DNA from 3 places in the Achromobacter animicus genome. Region 1 is predicted to be linked to each of the others. Evidence: predicted binding sites of a transcription regulator. Region 1 holds the regulator's gene; each other region holds the start of a gene.

Region 1 (7,141 bases):
GTCCGCCAGCCGGTCCATGGCGCCGGACCAGCCATTCTCGTGGCCGTCGCGGGTGGGCTCGTCGACGAACGGTGTCTGCAGGAAGGCAAGCTCGGTGCCCCCGTCTGCCGAGGTGAAGTCCAGCGTGATCAGTGAGGTTTCCTGCGGCGTGTCGCGCCATGCCCAGGTGAACACCAGACGGCGATGCAGCGCGACTTCCTGGTAGCGGCCGCTGGCGTAGTGTTCCCCGCCGTCTGCGGTGATGAAGCCGACTTCATAAGCGCCGCCCACCCGCACATCGGTTTCGGCCAGCAACACGCGTTGCGTGCCCGCCGGGCCGAACCAGCGCATCAGCGCTTGCGGGTCGGTCCAGGCTCGCCAGACGCGTTCGACGGGGGAGTCGAAGCGGCGCTGGAGCCGCAGCTCGAGGGGGGAGATTCGGTTTTCCATGGGTGGATTTCCTCTTCGTGATAGAGATATCGCGCCAGCGAATCCAGTTGGCCGGTCCAGAACCTTTCGTACCGTGCCAGCCAGCCGGCGGCGGCGCGCATGGGTTCGGGAGACAACGTGCAGCGCACGACCCGCCCGTCCTTGGCGCGCGCGATGAGGCCGGCCTCTTCCAGCACCCGCAGGTGTTTCATAAAGGCGGGCAGGGACATGGCGTGGGGTCGGGCCAGCGTGCTGACCGAGGCCGAGCCCTGTTCCAGGTCCGCCAGCACCCGGCGGCGCGTGCCATCCGCCAGCGCGGAGAAGATGGCATCGAGAGCATCATCATTTAACTTAACCATAAGGTTAAGTTTTAGGTCTGCCACCAGCGCGTGTCAAGCGCGATGGCTTCGGACTTTCCCTAGGGGTGAAGCGCGTTACTTGCCGCGCGGCTTGATGATGTCGCAGGCCGCGGCGGTGTTGCTGGCCGGGGCGTCGCCGCCCAGCAGCGCTCGCACGCCGCAGACCGAGCCGAACATGCGCTTGCCGTCGTGGCCCACGCCGCCGACTTCGAAGGCGCTGTGACGCAGGGGGACGGGCTTGGAGCCTCGGGCGGCCAGCACGTGCTCGTACTGGACATAGCCGGTGCCGCGCGCGAGCCGGGTGGCGCCCTGGGCTTCGGCGCCGCAGGCTTTGTCCAGCAGCCGGTGCTCCGGGTTGTTGTCCGCGCCGCCCAGCAGGTAGACCACATCGCGCGCCGCGTAGCGCACGAAGAGGCGGGAATCGTCGGATTCGCCGGCGTAGGCGGGCAGCTTGTCCGTGCCGTACTTGTACTGGTTGTAGGTGGGGCAGATGCCGCGCTCGTAGGGCGCGTAGCCTTTGCCGTCGGCGCGTGGCCGTTCGTTGGTCAGGTACAGGTAGGAAGAGGGGTTGGCGACCACGTACCGCAGGGTCAGGCCGTCGCGGCGCAACACCCCGTCCACGTTGTTCAGCACGGCATACCGGTGCACTAACTGCGCGCCGGCCGAATGGCCGGCAAGCACCAGGCCGGCGAGCGACGGCAGGCGCTTGCGGTCGTCCAGGCTGCGCAGCAGGTCGTCCAGAACCTGGAACGAGGTGACGGGGGCGGGCCGGCCCGTGGCCTGGACGCTTTCCTGGCCGTCTTCCCAGCTGGCCTTGCGCCAGGCGGCCATGCCCGCGAAGCCCGAGTCGATCGAGCCGGAAAACCGCGGGGCCAGCACCAGCGTGTCGCCGGCGCGCGCCGGGTCGGCGGCGACCAGCGCGGCGGCGGTTTCGTAGTAGTTGTCGGCGTCGCGCTTGACGCCGTGGATGACGATGAGCACTTGCTTGATGCCGCGCAGGTCGTCCTTGGCCAGATCCCGGTTGGCGTAGACCGGCATCTTGTACCGGTTTCCGGGGCGGCCCAATTCAACCGCCTGCCAGCGCAGCGGCGCCGCGCGCTTGGGCACGGGCGTGGCTTCGTCGTAGTCGTAGGGGTCGGGCAGCGGCGTCTGCGCATGCGCAGCGCCGCAAGCCAGCAGGGTGGCCAGGGCGAGCGAGGCCGCCAGCGCCGTGCGGGTCAGGGATGTGGCAGGCGCGCGGCGCATGGCGCGGCGACCCCTCAGCAGCTTTCGAGTCCCAGCAGTTGCTTGAGCGCGGGCAGGTCCAGGATGCGGACTTCGCGCTGGTTGATCTTGATGAGGCCGTCGCGGGCAAAGCGCGAGAACAGACGGCTGACCGTTTCCAGCGTCAGGCCCAGATAGTTGCCGATTTCTTCGCGGCTCATGCGCAGCACGAACTCGGTGGACGAGTAGCCCAGCGACGCATAGCGCTGCGAGAGGTTCAACAGGAATGCGGCCAGGCGCTGTTCCGACCGCATGGAGCCCAGCGACGCCAGCATCTGGTGCGAGCGGGTGATCTCGCGGCTCATGAGGCGGCGGAATTGCTGTTGCAGCGACGGCAGGTGCGACGCGACGCGATCGACTTCGTTCAGGCGGATGACGCAGACCTCGGAATCTTCGAGCGCCACGGCGGCCGACACGTGCTTGCCATCCAGCATGCCGTCCATGCCGACGATCTCGCCGGGCAGATGGAAGCCGGTGATCTGGATCTGGCCGGTGGCGTCTTCAAGTTGCGTTTTCAAGCTGCCGAAGCGCACGCCGTAGACGGCGTCGAGCGGATGATCCAGCGAAAAGAGCGTCTTGCCTTTTTCCACGCGGACGCGCTCTTTGACCAGTTCGTCCAGCTTTTCGACTTCGGCGGCTGCCATGCCCACGGGAACGCAGACGTGACCCAGCATGCACGTGGAACAGTGGGCGGCATCAGGGGCAATGGGGACCCGTTTTTGCATACGATGACCTTTAGAGTGCCCATTGCACGGCGGGCGCCGGAACGGGTGTGAAGCACGAGACAGGCGTCTATTGTAGTCCGTTGTTACTACGGGTGTCTTACCGGGCGTCCTGCTTTGTTCTGGAAAGGCGATGAGCAATCCAGTCTTCCCCGGCGATATCGACCGCCGCGGCCCGAAACGCGGGGTCGATCGGATAGTACTCGCAGGGCAGCAGACTGGTCGGGCCGGCGCCTTCCAGACGGGCGGTAACCGTGCGGCGCACGAAGCAGCAGGGCTTGCCGGGCTGGTATTCTTCGATCTCGTCCATCAGGGCGATCAACGCCGGTTCCACCTGGAAAACGTCGCCGCGCACGCGCCGGCCGTCCTGCACGGGGATGAGCCCGGGCCAGTCGCCAAAATCGACCAGCATGCCGGGCACGCTGGCCGCGCCGACGTGGCTGGCGGCCGGCAAACCGCGCGCTGCGGCCGCCCGGGCGAGGTCGTTGATTTCGCCGGCCCGTAGGGTGCCGTACACAAAAACGTATATGCTCATTGCTCTGTTTGCTGGTGCACGTCGAAGAAGACCATGAGAGGCGCCGGGTGTTGAAATTGTCTCACCCGGCCACATATTCAGGTTATCGAGCCAGCCGGCACGGATCGGTCAGGCTCCCCACAAGCCAATACGACCATTATGCGATTCGACAAACTGACGACCAAGTTTCAACAAGCGTTGGCAGACGCCCAAAGTCTGGCCGCCCGCAACGACCACCCCTACATCGAACCTGTCCACGTGCTGTCCGCCCTGTTGTCGGATTCCGACAGCGGCGCGGGCAGTTTGCTGGCGCGTGCCGGCGTGGCGGTCAACCGACTGGGCCCGGCCCTGGAGTCCGCCCTGAAGGGCTTGCCGCAGGTGCAGGGCGAAGACAACGTGCAGGTGGGCCGCGACCTGCAGGGCGTGCTGACCCGTACCGACAAGGAAGCCTCCCGCCGCGGTGACACCTATATCGCCAGCGAACTCTTCCTGCTCGCGCTGGCCGACGACAAGGGTGAAGCCGGCCGCATTCTGCGCGACGCGGGCCTGCAGAAAAAGGCCCTGGAAGCGGCGATCGACGCCGTGCGCGGCGGCGAGAACGTGTCGGGCGCGGAAGGCGAAGCCAACCGCGAGGCCCTTTCCAAGTACACGCTGGACCTGACCGAGCGCGCCCGCCAGGGCAAGCTGGATCCGGTCATCGGCCGCGACGACGAAATCCGCCGCACCATCCAGATCCTGCAGCGCCGGACCAAGAACAACCCCGTGCTGATCGGCGAACCCGGCGTCGGCAAGACCGCCATCGTCGAAGGCCTGGCGCAGCGCATCGTCAACGACGAAGTGCCCGAGACCCTGCGCGGCAAGCGCGTGCTGTCGCTGGACCTGGCGGCGCTGCTGGCGGGCGCCAAGTTCCGCGGCGAGTTCGAAGAGCGCCTGAAGGCCGTGCTGAAAGAGCTGGGCCAGGACGACGGCCGCAACATCGTGTTCATCGACGAGCTGCACACCATGGTGGGTGCGGGCAAGGCCGAAGGCGCGATGGATGCGGGCAACATGCTCAAGCCGGCGCTCGCGCGCGGCGAGCTGCATTGCATCGGCGCCACCACGCTGGACGAATACCGCAAGTACATCGAGAAGGACGCGGCGCTTGAGCGGCGCTTCCAGAAGGTGCTGGTCGACGAGCCCGACGTGGAATCCACCATCGCCATCCTGCGCGGCTTGCAGGAGCGCTACGAAATCCACCACGGCGTCGAGATCACCGACCCGGCCATCGTCGCGGCCGCCGAGCTGTCGCATCGCTACATCACCGACCGCTTCCTGCCCGACAAGGCCATCGACCTGATCGACGAAGCCGGTGCGCGCATCCGCATGGAAATCGACTCCAAGCCGGAAGTGATGGACAAGCTGGACCGCCGCATCATCCAGCTCAAGATCGAGCGCGAGGCCGTCAAGAAGGAAACGGACGACGCCTCCAAGCGCCGCCTGGGCGTCATCGAGGACGAGCTGCAAAAGCTGCAGCGCGAGTACAACGACTTCGAGGAAATCTGGAAGGCCGAGAAGGCCGCGGTGCAAGGCACGCAAGCCATCAAGGAAGAGATCGACAGCGTCCGCGCCGAAATGGCGGAACTGCAGCGCAAGGGCCAATTCGACAAGCTGGCCGAGCTGCAATACGGCAAGCTGCCGGATCTTGAGGCACGTCTGAAGGCCGCCGAGGTGGGCGCTGCCGAGGCCGCCGAAAACGCCGAAGGCGACGAATCGCGTCCGCGCCTGTTGCGCACGCGTGTCGGCGCCGAGGAAATCGCCGAAGTCGTGTCGCGCGCCACCGGCATTCCGGTGTCGAAGATGATGCAGGGCGAACGCGAAAAGCTGCTGCACATGGAAGAGTTCCTGCACAAGCGCGTGGTGGGTCAGGACGAGGCCGTGCGCCTCGTATCCGACGCCATCCGCCGTTCGCGTGCGGGGCTGGCGGATCCGGCGCGGCCGTATGGCTCGTTCCTGTTCCTGGGCCCCACCGGCGTGGGCAAGACCGAGCTGACGCGCGCGCTGGCTGAGTTCCTGTTCGACTCTGAAGAGCACATGATCCGCATCGACATGAGCGAGTTCATGGAGAAGCATTCGGTGGCGCGGCTGATCGGCGCGCCGCCCGGATACGTGGGCTACGAAGAGGGCGGCTATCTGACCGAGGCCGTGCGGCGCAAGCCCTACAGCGTGGTGCTGCTCGATGAAGTCGAAAAGGCGCACCCGGACGTGTTCAACGTGCTGCTGCAAGTGCTGGACGACGGCCGCCTGACCGATGGCCAGGGCCGCACCGTCGACTTCCGCAACACGGTGATCGTCATGACGTCGAACCTGGGTTCGCACCATATCCAGACGCTGGCTGGCCAGCCGTACGACGTGGTCAAGGAAGTGGTGTGGGATGAACTGAAGCAGACGCTGCGGCCCGAATTCCTGAACCGCATCGACGAAGTGGTGGTGTTCCATGGCCTGGAAGCGCAGCACATCGAGTCCATCGCCCGCATCCAGCTTCGCCGTCTGGGCGAGCGCCTGGAAAAGCAGGAGATGCGGCTGGAGGTGACGGAACCGGCCCTGGCCGAACTGGCCCGCTCCGGCTTCGATCCGGTGTTTGGCGCGCGCCCCTTGAAGCGTGCGATCCAGCAGCAGATCGAGAACCCGGTGGCGCGCCTGATCCTGGAAGGCAGGTTCGGTCCGCGCGACGTGGTCCCGGTGGATTGGCAGGATGGCCAGTTCGTCTTCACCCGCACGTTGCAGTGATCGCGCTGCAATAAGCAAAATGCCCGGCGCGTAGCCGGGCATTTTTTTGTCTGCGCCGTAGCGCCGCAGCGCCGCCGCTCCGAACAGATCGGCGCGGCGCTGGGCAATCACATCACTTCGCGACCGTCACGAACACCGGGTTCGAATAGAACCACAGATCGTTGTAGTTGCGGGCGTTGATGGCGTTGAAGCGCGCCGCGTTGTCGGCAAAATCGACCTTGGCGTCCGGCAGCGGTTCGCCCGCTGCGGTTTCGCCTGCCACGTCCACGCCAAGATTGGTGCCGCGCAGGCGCAGGTATTGGCTCTTGTCGGCTTTGATCGTGGTCGTGATGACGTTGTAGCCATCTTCGTCGACCTTCCAGTCGGCCTTGGTGAAGCGGGCCAGCACGCGCGTCGTGGGGTTGGTGTCGGCGTCGTATTCCGGGGTGCCGGGTGCGGCGCGTTCGGTCACGTCGCCGACGATCAGGTCCACGTGGTTGACGGTGGGCTTGACGTAGGTGGGGTTGCCGCTTTCGATCGGGTACTCGTAGTTGTTGCGCTCGGGGCTGCGGAAGCGGATCGTGACCTCGACGGTTTCACCCTTGGCCGCCTGCAGTTCGCCGCCCATGTGCACGGCGCCGGCCGCGCCCTTGGCCTGGAAGTCCAGCGCGTCGATCAGGTCGCCGAAGACACCGAACATGCGGCCGCTTTTCAGGCCCGTGACCACGGCCGCCATGTCGTCGCCGTCCTTCCAGACGTACGTCTTCGAGTATTCGCCGGGCGCGTAGCCGCTGCTGTACAGACCCTGGCTCGTGCGGAAGTGGTAGTCCGAATCGGCCACGTTCCAGATGCGTCGGCCTTCGCCCAGCAGCGCGTCCCACGTGCCGCCCAGGTGCGCGACCAGGTAATCGGCGCCGCCATAGGTGCGGTTGGGCAGGAAGGCGTTGGTGTAGGCGGTGGCGTAGCCGCCACGGTCCGGCTCCATCTGGTTGCCGACCATGCCTTCGATCGCGAAGAAGACGCTCGGGGCCAGGTCGTTCATCTCGCGCAGCTGGGCGATCGTGTACTTGCCCGCGTAGCGCGACGGGTGGTTCAGCAGCATGTAGCTGTCGGGGTACTTGTCGCGCAGC
Region 2 (7,141 bases), 3.4 Mb from region 1:
TCTCGTCGAGCTCCACGGCCTCATGCACGGTGATCCGGTGCTTCTTCAGGAATACATCCACCACCCGCCCGCCGAACGAAGCGCGGTCGTAGCGGATGAAGGGCTGGGTCGCCAGCAGTTCCCGCCAAGGCGCGACCGGCATGGATTCCGGTATGGCCAGCATCACCGGCTCGCTCATCAGCGGCTGCCATCCCAGTTCGGGCGGCAAGGCGAACGGCGGGCGGATCAGCACGGCCAGGTCCACTTCGCCAGCGTCCACCTGACCCAGCAGCGACAGCGACACACCGGGCACGATGCGCACGCGCACGTCGGGATAGACCGCGCGGAACTCGCCCACCGCGTGGACCAGCAGATCCTGCTGCACGGACGCAATCGCGCCGATGCGCAGCAGCCCGCTGACATGGGCGCCGCCGGCAGACGCCGCCATGCGATCGGCCATGGCGACCAGCTCTTCGGCCTGAGGCAGCATCTCGCGGCCCTGCGCGTTCAGCAGGGCCGAGCGCGGACTGCGGTCAAAGAGCGCGACGCCCAGATACTCTTCCAGGCGCCGGATCTGCGCGCTGACTGCGGACTGCGTGAGTCCCAGTTGCGCCCCCGCCCCAGTGAAGGTGCCGTCCCGCGCCACGGCGATGAAGGTCTTGAATTCTTTGAGCACAATCAATTTTTTTGATGCTAAGACTCGAAAAATATCGTTTTGCTATAAAAAAAACAATACTTAAACTACGTCCTGGTGCTAAAGCCGACGCGACTGCGTCGGCCGCCCACCCCGAACGCTCATCTTTCCTTTGCCTGACCCGGAGCCTTGCATGTCCGCTCAAACCAACCTGCCGCCGTTCCACCTGGCCTTCCCCGTGCGGGACCTGGCTGAAGCCCGCGCCTTCTACGGCGAAAAGCTGGGCTGTCCGGAGGGGCGCAGCTCCTCCGAATGGATCGACTTCAATTTCTACGGCCACCAGATCGTGGCTCACCTGGCGCCCAGCGAGTGTGGCCACAAAGCCACCAGCGCGGTCGATTCGCACAATGTGCCCGTGCGCCATTTCGGCGCCGTGCTTTCCATGGAACAATGGGAAGCCATGGCCAAGCGCCTGACCGACGCCAAGACCGAGTTCGTAATCGAACCCTACATCCGCTTCAAGGGCGAGGTCGGCGAACAGGCCACCATGTTCTTCCTGGATCCGTCGGGCAACGCGCTGGAATTCAAGGCGTTCAAGAACATGGATTCGTTGTTCGCCAAGTAACCCGTCACTACAGGTTTCGTGCCGTTGAACGTAAATTCAGACCCGCTTTCTCCGGCCGAAACCCGCTGGCGCATCCTGCCCCAGGGTGACCGCTGCCTGATCATTTCCTTCGGCGAACACATCGACGCCGCCATCGGCCGCACGTGCCTGGCGGCGGCTCGCATGCTGCGCGACGCACGGCTGCCGGGCGTCACCGATGTCGTGCCCTCCTTCGTCGCCGTGGCCGTGCATTACCGGCCCGGCGGACAGGGCGAAGGCCCCACCTACGCCTCACTCTCCGAACACATCCAGGCTTTGCTGGCCGGCGGCATTCCCACCGACGATGCGGGCGGACGCGAGGTCGACATCCCCGTCTGCTATGGCGGTGAACACGGTCCCGACCTGGCCGAGGTCGCCCGCGCGGCGCGCATTTCGCCCGACGCCGTCATCCAGTTGCACAGCGAACCGCGCAGCATGGTTTTCATGCTGGGATTTGCCCCTGGACATGCCTATCTGGGCGTGCACGACGAAAAACTGAACATTCCCCGCCGCCCCTCGCCGCGTACCGCCGTACCGCCGGGCGCCGTGGCCATCGCCAACCGCCAGACCGTGATCTACCCAAACCGGTTGCCGGGCGGCTGGAACATCATCGGCGCCACGCCGCTCGTCATGTTCGACCCGGCCCGCGAACCCGCCGCCCTGCTGCAGCCCGGCGACACCGTGCGCTTCGTGCCGATCGCGCCCGACGAATTCGACCGCATCCGGGGGAACCGGCCATGAGCGTGACGGTGATCAAGCCGGGCATGCTGTCCAGTTTCCAGGACCGCGGGCGCGAAGGCTTCCAGCATCAGGGCATTCCGGCGGCGGGCGCCATGGACGAGCGCGCCCACCGGCTTGCCAATGCCTTGGCGGGCAACGAAGGCGACCCGGCCACGCTGGAAATCACGCTGACCGGCCCTACGCTGCGTTTCGACGTGCCGGCCTGTTTCGCGCTGGCGGGCGCCGACCTGGGCGCCACGCTGAATGGCCAGGACATTCCCCTGCTGCGTCCGCTGATCGCGCGCGCGGGCGACGTGCTGGCCTTCGGCGCGAGGCCCGCCGCCGGCGTGCGCGCCTATCTGGCCGTGCACGGCGGGTTCGCGCTGACGCCCGTCATGGGCAGCGAAACCACGTACCTGCGCAGCGGATTCGGTGGCTTTGAAGGACGCGCGCTCGCCAAGGGCGACGTCGTCCCCCTGCGCCGGCCGCTGCCGCCGGACCGCGATGCCGCCGCCTTGCAGAAGGCGCTGTGGGACGTGCGCGTCTATCTGCCCGCGACGCTGGGCAACAAGCAGCGCGAATTCATCCGCTTTCTGCCCGGCGTGCACTGGCCGGAGTTCTCGCAAAGCAGCCGCCGCGCGTTTGCGGAGTCGGATTTCCGCATCAGTCCGCAGTCGGACCGCATGGGTTACCGACTGCTCGGCCGCCCGCTCGCCATGAACCAGCCGCGGCAGATGCTGTCCGAAGCGGCCTGTTTCGGCACCGTGCAGGTGCCTTCGGGCGGCGAGGCCATCATCCTCATGGCCGACCGGCAGACCACCGGCGGCTATCCCAAGATTGCGCAGATCGCCACCGTGGATCTGCCCGCCCTGGCGCAGTCCGCGCCCGGCCAGACGCTGCGTTTCCAGCGGATCGAGCTGGAAGAAGCGCAGCGCCTGGACGGCGAGCGCGAGCGCGCGTTTGCCCAACTGCACGCCGCGCTTGAACCGCTGCGCGCGCTGCTGGCCTAGAAAGGAACCCGTTATGACCACCCGCATCGACCTCAATTGCGACATGGGCGAAAGCTATGGCGCCTGGGCCATGGGCAACGACGCGGCAGTGCTGCAGTTCGTCAGCTCCGCCAACATTGCCTGTGGCTTTCACGGCGGCGACCCGGCCACCATGCGCAAGACCGTGGCCGCGGCATTGGCGCGAGGGGTGGCTGTGGGCGCCCACCCCAGCCTGCAGGACCTGGCGGGATTTGGCCGCCGCGTCATCCAGATCAGTCCGGACGAGGCCTATGACATCGTCGTGTACCAGATCGGCGCACTGGCCGGCGTGGCGGCCTCGCAGGGCGCGCGGCTGCATCACGTGAAGGCGCACGGCGCCCTCTACAACATGGCAGCCAAGGACGAACCGCTGGCAAAAGCCATCTGCCAGGCGGTCAAGGACGTGGACGCCTCGCTGATCCTGTACGGGCTGGCGGGCAGCAAACTGATCGATGCGGCGCGCGCCGTTGGGCTGTCGGCCGCCAATGAAGTCTTCGCGGACCGCTCCTACCAGGACGACGGTTCCCTTACCCCGCGCACGCGCGCAGGCGCCATGATCGAAGACGTGGATGTGGCCGTCGCGCAGGTCGTGCGGATGGTGCGGGAAGGGTTGGTGCGGTCGGTGGACGGCAAGGATGTGCCGGTGCAGGCCGACACGCTTTGCATTCATGGCGATCAGCCCAACGCGCTGGTCTTTGCCAATGGCATCCGCAGCGCGCTGGAGCAGGCGGGCATCGAGGTGCGCACGCCGCCCCGCGGCTAAGGCGGGCGCAATAGCTAGGCGTCGTCGAGCGATGCCTCGCGGTACGCCCGCACGATGTCGGGCAGCACCTGCACCACGTACTTGCGCGTCAACGCCGCGGCGTGGTCGAAATCCCGGACGCGCAGGGCCTGGATGACGCCTTCCGTATAGATCGGAATCTTGTTGGCCTCCAGTGACGTGCTGGCCAGCATGTGGCGCAACGGCTCGATCTGTTCGTACACCTTGCCGAGCATGCTGGTCAGCGGCGCATTGCCGGTAAAGCGCGCGGCGGCCAGGTAAAAATCGCGCGAGGCGGCGATAAAGCCGCGCCCATCGAGGCGGCCCATCGCGGCGACGATCGCCTCATGCTGCGTGGTCAGTTCGGCCACCAGCGCGCTCAGATCGGGCATCTCGGCGACCTGCCGGATGCAATAGGCTTCCAGCTCCGCGCGCAGCATGTACAGATGGCGGATCTGGGTTTCGGTATAGAGGGTGACCCGGAACCCCTTGCGCTGGATGTGCGTCACCAGCCCGCTCAGTTCCAACAGACGCAGCGCTTCCCGGATGGGGCTGCGGCTGGTGCCGAAGCGCTGTTCCAGTTCCTGTTCCCGTAACGGCTGCCCGGGCCGGATAGTGCCGTTCACTATCAACTCACGAATCTGTTCCTGTAGGAAATACGGAATCGTGGCGGGCGCTTTGACGTCCAATCGGCTCCCCTTCTACTGCGTATGCAAGCTATGAGACCCAGACAAGATACTAGAAATCTATTGAAACAGAAATAGAAATAATGTTTCACACAATAGACACGGCATAGCATGGCCGTCTGCGGGCAGGGCGGGAAGGACGAATTTGACCGCCTGGCGCGGTCAGTCCCAGTCGTCGCGGTAGACGAATTTGGGCATTTGCCAGTTGAAGCGCAGGGCCATGAGGCGCATGGTCAGCCCCGCGGCCAGCGCGATGGGCACCGACGCGTTGGCCGACAGGCCGAGCGACATCGAGCCCAGATACAGTGCGCCGGTCACCAGAGACACGCTGGCGTAGAGTTCCTTGCGAAACAGCAGCGGCACCTCGTTGCACAGCACGTCGCGCAGCACCCCGCCGGCGCACCCGGTGATCATGCCGCTGATCAGCACGACGGTGATCGGCAACTGCATCATCTGCGCCACCTGGCAGCCGATGACCGTGAACGCCACCAGACCCAGCGCGTCAGCCAGCAGGAACACGCTGCGCAAGCGGCGCATGACCGGCGCGATCAGCGCGGTCAGGATCGCTGCCCCGCCCGTCATCCACAGGTACTCGGGATGCACGACCCAGGTCAGCGGATAGTGCCCCAGCAGCACGTCGCGCAGCGATCCGCCGCCCAGCGCCGTCACGCACGCGATGATGCAGACGCCCATCCAGTCCATGTCGCGCCGCCCCGCCGACAGTGCCGCCGTCATGGCTTCGGCAACGATGGCGACCAGGTACAGCGTGTGCAGCAGGGCGGGCGACAGATCGGTAAACATAGGTGGGGGGGTAGCTTGGGCAGGCCCCATTGTATTGAGCCTTGCCGGCGGGCGCGCCATTGCCTGCGCGCGCATCATCCCGTACCCTCAAACCTGCGTTGACAACGATCAACTCCGGTCTCGTTTCGCGGCGAGACAATGGAGACGTGCCCGACCGGGCGCTACTGGGCCAGGCAGCGCGGACGCGGGAGCCGCCCCTCTGGCCGTAACCGGGAGATTAGGTATGACCCAGCAAATTGGCCCCATCCTTCTGGCCACCGACCTGAGTGCGCGCGGCGACAGAGCCCTTGACCGCGCCCTGCAGTTGACCAAGGAACTGAACACCAAGCTGATCATGCTGCATGTCATGGAATCCCATGCCACGCCGCTCACCACCCCCGTCTGGCGCCGCCTGTCGCCGGACCACAAGGCCCTCGTCGAACGCGAACTCGCCGAAGACGTCGCCGCCGCCAACGTGCCGGCGGAAGTCGTGGTCACCAAGGGCGACCCCGTCGCCAGCATCATGGAAACCGCCGACGCGTATGGCTGCTCGCTGATCGTGGCCGGCATCGCCCGCCAGGAAACGCTGGGCCGCCTGCTGCTCGGCACCACGGTCGAAAAGCTGGCCCGCCAGGCGCGTCAGCCCGTGCTGGTAGTCAAGAACCGCCCCCGCCGGCCCTACCGCGACGTACTGGTCGCCACCGACTTCTCGGATGGCTCGCGCCAGGCGCTGCGCGCCGCACTGCAATTGGTGCCCAATGCGGACATCACCTTGTTCAACGCGTATGAAGTGCCGTTCCAGAGCGTGAGCAAGCCGGACGACGGCGTCGTGGACAACCTGTATCGAACCGCCGAACAGTGCGCCGAGCGTTTCATCGCCGAAACGCCCGAACTTCCCAAGGGCCGCCCGACCAAGGTCGTGCTCGAAGCCGGCCAGCCCGAAACCGTGCTGTCCGACTACTCGTTCAACCACCGCTCCGACTTGGTCGTCACCGGCACCCACGGCCGCACCGGCATCCTGCGCACCGCCATCGGCAGCGTGGCCGAGCGGCTGCTGGAATCCCTGCCCAGCGACGTGCTGATCGTCCGGCTGAGCGGCGAAGAATAGGTTTTCGGCCAGCAAAAAGGCGGCGCTTGTGCGCCGCCTTTTTTTTGCGATCGGTCGGCTACGATTCGCCCTGCTTTTCCATGGTCTCGATCGTGCCGCGCAGCTTGCGCAGCAGCACGAGTCCCGGCAGGGCAATGGCCACCGTCAGCAGGAAGAACCCGGGCCATCCCAGGTATTCGACCAGCGGCGGCGTCAACGGGCCGGCCAGATAGGTGCGGCCCACGGCCGACAGCGCCGACAGCAGCGCAAATTGCGTGGCGGAGAACCGCTGGTGGCACAGCGCCATCAGCAGACCCACGAAAGACGCCGTGCCCAGGCCGCCGCACAGGTTCTCGATGCCCACGCCGGTTGCCATCAGCCACAGGTTTTTCGGGCTGACCGCGATCAGCCAGTACGCCAGGTTCGACACTGCCTGCAAGAGGCCGAACGCCATCAGCGACCGGTACAGCCCCCAGCGCGCCATCAGCGACCCGCCCGCCAGCGCGCCAATGATGGTGGCCGCCAGCCCCAGCACCTTGTTCACGGTGCCGACCTCTGTCGGCGTGAACCCCGCGCCGCGGATCAGAAACGTGGTGGACAGGGCCCCGGCGAACGCGTCGCCCAGTTTGTACAGCACGATCAGCAGCAGCACTTCCATCGCGCCGCGGCGCATGAAGAATTCGCGGAGCGGCTCATTCACCGCCTCGCGCAGGGTGCGCGGCGGGCGCGCGACGTGCTCGGGCTCGGGCGCCCACAGCGTAGCCAGCGCGCAAAGCAGCATCAGCCCGCCCATCACCATGTAGGTGTTGCCCCACCCTATCCAC
Region 3 (7,141 bases), 930 kb from region 1:
AGAGTACGCGCAGCCCATCACGTCCGGTGACCATGGCGGTAATTTCCGCATCGCTGACCACGGGTTGTTGGCAAGACTCGGTATTGATCATCGGCTTGCTCCAGATGCGTCCCGACAGGTTGCCTGCGCTGTCCGGGCGCAGATCGGGACACGATATTGACGCATTCTGCGCTCTCCACGCCATAAAGTCACACACATGTAACCAACGGTGTTAAGGTGCGCAAATTCATGTTTGGCGCGGGTTTCCGGGCGGCTCGGGTGCCGCTTCGTCCGGCCGTTGTGCCGCGGGTCTCCGCCGCGTGGTGCAATCTCCCGCCCTTGTCTTGTCGACATGGTAGGGTTGCCATCTTTCCGGCCTGCCCAGCCAATTTTTCCGCTGCATTTCATCCGCGTGACTAGTCTGCTTACCCGTTGGCGCGCCTCCCTGCGCAATGTGCTGTGGCTCGATGCCCTGCAAGCTGCCGCCATCAGCGCGGCCCCCGTCATCCTTGCCGTGCTGGTGCACGAACCGCGCCTGGGCTGGACCGCCATCGCCGCGTTCTGGGCCTGCTTCGGCGACCCCGGCGGTCCGCTGCGCAAGCGCGCCGGATCGATGCTGGCGCTGGGCCTGATCGGCGCCCTGTACTGCCTGCTGGCCAGCGCCAGCGCCTCACATGTCTGGTTGCTGTTGCCGCTGACATTTGTGTGCTGCACCTTCGGCGGACTGCTGCGCGTGCTGGGCCCCGCCGCCGCCATCGTGGGCACGCTGCTGTCGGCCGGCTTCGTCGTGGCCGCCGAGCTGCCGGCCCCGACGCTGACCGAAAGCCTCTGGTACACGTTGTTCTTCCTGGCGGGCGCGGTGTGGGCAATTTTGATGACGGCGCTTGTCTGGCGCCGCCGGCCCTGGAAGGACGCCACCCATGCGGTCGCCCACTGCTACCGGGGTCTCGCGGACTTTTCCGATGCGCTGGCCCGCATGTATTCCGGCCTTGCGCCGGCCGCGGGGCCGCAGGCCTGGAGCGCCGTCGTCCGCCCGCAGCGCAGCGCCCAACGCGCCGCGCTGGAAGCCGCCCGCGTCCGGATCCGCGAAGTGCTGGACGCCCGCCCGTCGCGCCGGGCCCGCGCGCATCAATTGCTTTACCTGCTGGACAGCGCCGAGGACAGCTTCATTGCGCTGGTCGCCGCCGCCGACCTGCTGGAGTCCAATGCGCCGCGCTGGCTGGGCCGCAGCGCCGGGGCGCACCTGTCGCACGCGCTGCATCGCTACGCCAGCGTCTGCAACGCGATCGCCAGCACGTCCGACGTCAGCGACGCCAAGCAGGCCGAGTGCCTGCGCGAGCGCCTGGCCCACTACAACGCCGGACTGCGCGACCTGCGTGGCGGGGCCATGGCTTATGCGCCGGACTTGGCCTCCGTGGTGCCGGTGCTGGACCGCCTGCTGCACAACGCCCAGGCGGTCACGCAGTCGCTGTTCGATCTGGGCGCGACCCCCGCCGCACCCGCGCACCGCGCCAGCGATGGCACCGGCGCCCGGCAGGCCTGGCGCACGCTGCGCCAGAACCTGCGGTTTGAATCCGATGCCTTCCGCCATGCGCTGCGGGTCGGCGTGGGCGCCACCATTGCCGTGGCGCTGTCCAAGACCTTTGCCGTCAACCACGGCTATTGGATGTCGCTGACGCTGATCTTCATCCTGCAGCCCTACTTTGCGACGACCTGGCAGCGCACTGTCGAGCGGGTGATAGGCAGCGTGGCCGGCGCCATCAGCGCCTCGTTGCTGGGCCTGTTGCTCACGACGCCGCTGTCCGTGGCGCTGGCGGTCCTGCCTATCGCGCTGGGCACGTTTGCCGCGCGCACCGTCCACTACGCGCTGTACACCTTCTTCCTGACGTCGCAGTTCGTGCTGGTCAGCCACATCCAGCAGCCCGAGATCTACGAGCCGACGCTGGCCGCGCTGCGCGCGTTCAACAGCGTGCTGGGCGGCATCCTGGCGCTCTTGGTCGGCTTTCTGGTCTGGCCCGAGAAAGAGCCGCGGCAGCTGGCCGGCGCCCTGGCGCGCGCGTTGCAGCGGCATGCCGATTACGCCCTGGCGCTGGCCCAGGAAAAAAGCGGCGACGCCGCTTCCCGCGACATCGTCGGCCTGCGTCGGCTCGCCTGCCTGTCGGCCGACAACGCCGAGGCGTCGCTCCAGCGGCTGCAGCAGAATCCGGTGCATCGCGACCGTAACGTGGACACCGCCGTGAACCTGCTCAACGCCATGCGCCGCATTACGGCGGCGGGCACCGTGCTGGAGATCCAGCCAGCGCTGCCGCCAGAATCGCCGGCGGCGGCCGCACTGCGGGACTACGGCGCGGTGCTGGCGCACGTGCTGCATCCGGAAGGCTCCGGCCCGGTCCCCGAGGCCCGCGGGATGGCGGTGCCCGCTGTCATTGCCGAAGCCGAACCGGCGCTGGCCGCGCCGCTCGACCGCATCGCACAGCAGGCGCGTCAGATCCGCCAACTGCGCGACCGCGTGCAGCGCGATCCGGCGCCGCAATAGCCGCGTGCAATAGGTGCTTGCAATGGCGGCTTGCATTGAGCCGGCGGGGCGAAACTCAAACCGGCTTGATGCGCATCAATAGAGCGCCCTGGTTAAACGGCAACCATACGGACATGGCTTGTTTAACCAAGGAGGCCCACCATGTACCGCCGCATTTCCGTCCACCTGGACCACGGGTTTGACTGCAAGCGCCGCACCGCGCTGGCGCTGGAACTGGCCAAGCGCCACAAGGCCGAACTGGTGGGGGTCTACGCCAGCTCCGCGCCGCCGCAGTACTACTACGGCGAATCCGTCATGATGTCGCGCACGCTCAATATCATGAAGAACCTGCAGGCCCAGAACCGCGGCGAGGTGCAGAACGCCTTTCTGGAATCCGCCGCCATCGCAGACGTACCGGCCGTCGTCCGCGCCGGTGAATCCTCGCCCAGCGCCACCGTCGCCCTGCACGGCCGCGCCAGCGACCTCATCATCGTCAGCCAGCAAAACCGCGACGATGTCGAGGCCGCCCACGAAAACGAATTCGTCGAACAAACCCTGCTGACCGCCGGGCGTCCCGTCCTGGTGGTGCCGTCCAGCGGCGAATTCCCGGTCGTCGGCGACCGCGTCCTGCTCTGCTGGGACGGCAGCCGCGAAGCCGCCCGCGCACTGGCCGATGCCACCCCGCTGCTGCAAGGCGCCTCGCATGTCGTCGTGCTGACCATGGACGAAGGCGCGGCCACCCGCAACGTCGAATCCATCCCCTTCGAAGATCTGGTCACCTACTTCGTGGCGCACGGCATCTCCGCGCCGGACCACGTGCGCCGAGACATCAAGGGCGTTGGCGTCGGCAGCACCATCCTGAACGCCGCCGCCGATTACAGCGCCGACCTGATCGTCATGGGCGCGTACGGCCACAGCAAATTCCGGGAATGGGCGATGGGCGGCGCCACCGCCTCCATTCTGAAGAGCATGACGGTGCCGATCATGTTCTCGCACTGAGGGCGTAGCCCGCAAAGACGCCGACGCCGCATCCACAAAGGGCGCGGCGTCGGCGTATTCAATATTGGCGCATCCGCCGGCGCCATACTCGCGCCGGCAATCGGCCGCGCGGCGTTACGCAGCCACGAGGTTCGCGTCCCGCACCGGCGTCAGCACAGGCTTGCCGGCAAAATGCGCCGTGGCGTTTTCCAGGAACAGCGCCACGGTCGCCGCCACCGCTTCCGGCGAACGCCCTGCGCTGTGCGGCGTCAACACCACGTTGTCCAGCTGCTTGAGCGCATCGGGAATGGTCGGCTCGCCGTCCACCACGTCCAGTCCGGCGCCGGCAATGCGCTTCTCGGCCAGCGCGGCAATCAACGCGTCCGTGTCGACAACGCTGCCGCGCGCGATGTTGATCAGATAACCGTCCGGACCCAACGCCTCCAGCACGCCGGCGTCCACCAGATGATGCGTGCCGGCGCCGCCGGGCGTGGCCACCACCAGAAAATCAGACCCGGCCGCCAGCGCGCGCGGATTGTCGAAATACGTGTAGCCGGACTCAGGACGGGCGCGGCGGTTGTAATACCCCACGCTCATGCCGAAGCCGTTCGCGCCGCGACGGGCGATTTCCAGGCCGATCGTGCCCAGGCCCAGAATGCCCAGCCGCTTGCCGCTGACCTGCGGGCCCATGAACCCGCTCCAGTGCCCCTGCCGGACCCAGGCGTCAGCCTGTGGCAGCCGGCGCGCGGCGCCCAGCAGCAACGCCATCGCGTGGTCGGCCACGGATACAGCGTTTGCGCCGGGACCATTCGTGACCTCGATGCCACGCGCGTGCGCCGCAGCAAGGTCGATATTTTCATAGCCGACACCCAGCGAGCACACGATGCTCAATTGGGGCAGCGCCGCCATTTCATCGGCGCGCAGGCCGGTGGCGCCGCGCGTCAGGACGGCACGAATCCCGGCGCCGTGGTCCTCGATGGCCTGGGCGCGGGTCTGGTCGGTGGTGGCGAGGATCGGGCGAAAGCCCTGGGATTCGATGACGGGAAGATAGTCCTGAACGCTGTCGATCAGGATCAATAAGGGGATGCTCATGTCGGGCTGCGGGTCTATGTGGGTTGCTGCTGAAACCCGCAGATCTTACGCCCGACGCGGCGCGCGCGCCAGGACTGGCGCCGTGATGGCCCACCGATGCGGCGTGTGCCGCCGCAGTCCATCCTGATGCGGCCCGCCAGACGCGCGCACGCGCCCGGCGGCCGTCAGCGCGTCAAGGCGCTATATGCGTCCCATCAGCAGCAACACAATGAGCACGATCACGACGATGCCAAGCAGGCCGCTGGGGTAATAGCCCCAGCTACGGCTATGGGGCCACGCAGGCACGGCGCCGATAAGCAGCAGGATCAGGATGATCAGCAGGATGGTCGACATAATGACTCCTTGGTCTTATTGATTCGAGTTGTGTAAGAGCGACGCCTCAAGCGTCTTTCGGCGGCACGATTTCCTTGACCGGCGGGGACAGCGGCGGCAGATCCACGTCCGGCTCATCGGTATCCGGGTCCACGGGCAGGTCGCCCGGCGGCGAGCCGGGCGGAATCGGGTCCGGCTTCGGCGGCACATGTAGTTGCAGGACGGTTTGCATTGCACTCTCCTCTGAAGATTCTCTCGCGGGCGGCGCTGCCGGTCCGGCGGGCGGTTCCGGTAGCACGATTGCCGACAACGCCTTCAGCAAGCGCCGTGCCCAAACCCGCGCGCCGCCCGGCGCGGGGCGTTCGGGAACGCGGCATGCTGGGTCGGGGCGCTACCGCGCGCACCCGGAGATTGAATGAGCACCCGCACGCAAAAGGACCCGGATCCCCTGCCCGTCGAAGAGGCGGCGCTGACCTATGTGGACGACACGGAACCCGGCTACACCCGCGTGCGGGTCAATGGCCATACGTTCCACTACCTGGACGAGAAAGGCGCCCGTATCACCAACGAATCGGAAATCCAGCGCATCAACGCGCTGGCGATTCCGCCGGCCTACGAAAACGTGTGGATCTGTCCGTTGAAGGATGGGCACCTGCAAGCCACGGCGCGCGACGCGCGTGGCCGCAAGCAGTACCGCTACCACCCGGATTGGACGGCGGTGCGCGATGCCACCAAGTACAAGAATCTCCTGTCCTTCGGCCATGCCCTGCCGCGCATCCGGCGCCAGGTCGAGCGCGACATGAAGATACCGGGTTTGACGCAGGACAAGGTGATTGCCGTACTGGTGCGCCTGCTGGAGATCACGCTGATCCGCATTGGCGGACGCGAATACGCGCGGGCAAACAAATCCTACGGCCTCACGACGCTGACGCGCCGCCACACCACCGTGGCCGGCAGCCGCTTCCGGTTCCGGTTCCAGGGCAAGAGCGGCGTGGCGCACGACGTCACGGTTACGGACCGGCGGGTCGCCCGCATCATCAAGCAATGCCTCGACATCCCAGGCCAGCAGCTATTTCAATATTTGGATGCGGACGGCGACAAGCGTCCGGTGGATTCGGGCGCGGTCAACGCCTACCTGCGCCACGCGGGCGGCGGGGAATACACCGCGAAACACTATCGCACGTGGGCGGGGTCGGTCATGGCCTATGCCGCGCTGCAGGCGCGTCCGTTCGAGGACGAGCGCCAAGCCAAACAGGAGGCCGTGGACGTCATCAAACAGGTGTCCAAGCGTCTAGCCAATACGCCGGCCGTCTGCCGCGCGTGTTACGTGCATCCGGCGATCATGGAAGCCTACCTGACCGGCACGTTGCCGGCCCGCAAGGCCGCGCCGGCGGGTCCACGCGGGCTCAGCGCCGACGAGCGGCGCCTGCTCGCTTTCCTTCATGAACAGCAGGCGGCCGATGCTTAATCAGAAGATCGACGAGCGCGCGTTTTTGGCACGGGGCTGCGGCGCGGAACCGTCGGCCCAGTTCGACTCGGTCTTGTTGTCGACCACTTCGCGCTTGTCGCGGGCGGCCTCGTCGGGCGTATCGGCATCGGGTTTGTCCGGTAGATTCGGCACGTCGACGGGACCGCTCGGCGGCAGTATCTTAGCGTTGTCCTGCGCGGAGTTGTCGGCGCGCGCCGACGGGGTGGATTTGGGTGCGGACGAAGGTTTCATGGTGGTCTCCAGCCAGTGCGAACCTTCATCCTACGGCCCCTCGCCCGCTGGACAAACTGTCAAGACCTTCAAATTGCAAGCGGATGTGCCGCCGGGCGCCCTGCCCTTGTGTGGCTGCGCGGCGTCGGCCGTTCACAAGGAGATGCAATGCGAGACCCAAACTTCGAGCAATGTGTGCAAGCCTGCTATGAATGCGCGGTGGCGTGCGACCAGTGCGCCGCGAGCTGCCTGCGGCAGAATCCGGCGCAGCTCAGGGCCTGCATCGCCTTGTGCGTCGACTGCGCGGCAGTCTGCCGGCTATGCGCGGCCATGCTGGCGCGCGATGGCGAATTTGCGCAAGCGCTGTGCACGTTGTGCGCGCTGGTCTGCGATGCCTGCGCGCGCGAGTGTTCTACGCACGAATCCGAAAAGTGTCAGATCTGCGCGGGCGCCTGCATTGCCTGCACGCTGGCATGCCGAGACATGGTCGAGGCGTAAGCCTCGCCCCGCCACGCGGCCGTCCGGGCCGGCCGCGACGGCGCATTTTCCGCCCGACAGTCAAGGAG

The links. The regulator FNR, encoded in region 1, switches genes on or off when oxygen is low (the NO sensors DNR and NnrR bind a similar motif). The targets are predictions, from matches to a motif close to TTGATNNNNATCAA.
Region 2: AB3147_RS02320 (universal stress protein) is a predicted target of FNR. The motif match lies at 5,350-5,363, and genes of this name have one in related genera.
Region 3: AB3147_RS13580 (universal stress protein) is a predicted target of FNR. The motif match lies at 2,581-2,594, and genes of this name have one in related genera.

The regions. Positions count from the first base shown of each region.
Region 1 covers NZ_JAYGJK010000001.1:3,912,928-3,920,068, reverse strand. The annotation lists gene AB3147_RS17910 (SRPBCC family protein) at 1-429, opposite strand, end outside; gene AB3147_RS17905 (ArsR/SmtB family transcription factor) at 330-767, opposite strand; gene AB3147_RS17900 (hypothetical protein) at 843-2,012, opposite strand; gene fnr (fumarate/nitrate reduction transcriptional regulator Fnr) at 2,027-2,755, opposite strand; gene AB3147_RS17890 (gamma-glutamylcyclotransferase family protein) at 2,853-3,287, opposite strand; gene clpB (ATP-dependent chaperone ClpB) at 3,426-6,032, shown strand; gene AB3147_RS17880 (CehA/McbA family metallohydrolase domain-containing protein) at 6,145-7,141, opposite strand, start outside.
Region 2 covers NZ_JAYGJK010000001.1:524,810-531,950, reverse strand. The annotation lists gene AB3147_RS02355 (LysR family transcriptional regulator) at 1-655, opposite strand, end outside; gene AB3147_RS02350 (VOC family protein) at 807-1,238, shown strand; gene pxpB (5-oxoprolinase subunit PxpB) at 1,263-1,997, shown strand; gene AB3147_RS02340 (5-oxoprolinase subunit C family protein) at 1,994-2,986, shown strand; gene AB3147_RS02335 (LamB/YcsF family protein) at 3,000-3,767, shown strand; gene AB3147_RS02330 (GntR family transcriptional regulator) at 3,782-4,453, opposite strand; gene AB3147_RS02325 (trimeric intracellular cation channel family protein) at 4,613-5,251, opposite strand; gene AB3147_RS02320 (universal stress protein) at 5,475-6,338, shown strand; gene AB3147_RS02315 (muropeptide transporter) at 6,397-7,141, opposite strand, start outside.
Region 3 covers NZ_JAYGJK010000001.1:2,986,807-2,993,947, reverse strand. The annotation lists gene AB3147_RS13590 (EAL domain-containing protein) at 1-91, opposite strand, end outside; gene AB3147_RS13585 (FUSC family protein) at 392-2,515, shown strand; gene AB3147_RS13580 (universal stress protein) at 2,657-3,493, shown strand; gene AB3147_RS13575 (2-hydroxyacid dehydrogenase) at 3,608-4,564, opposite strand; gene AB3147_RS13570 (DUF3309 family protein) at 4,745-4,897, opposite strand; gene AB3147_RS13565 (hypothetical protein) at 4,944-5,108, opposite strand; gene AB3147_RS13560 (DNA topoisomerase IB) at 5,292-6,344, shown strand; gene AB3147_RS13555 (hypothetical protein) at 6,345-6,596, opposite strand; gene AB3147_RS13550 (four-helix bundle copper-binding protein) at 6,744-7,073, shown strand.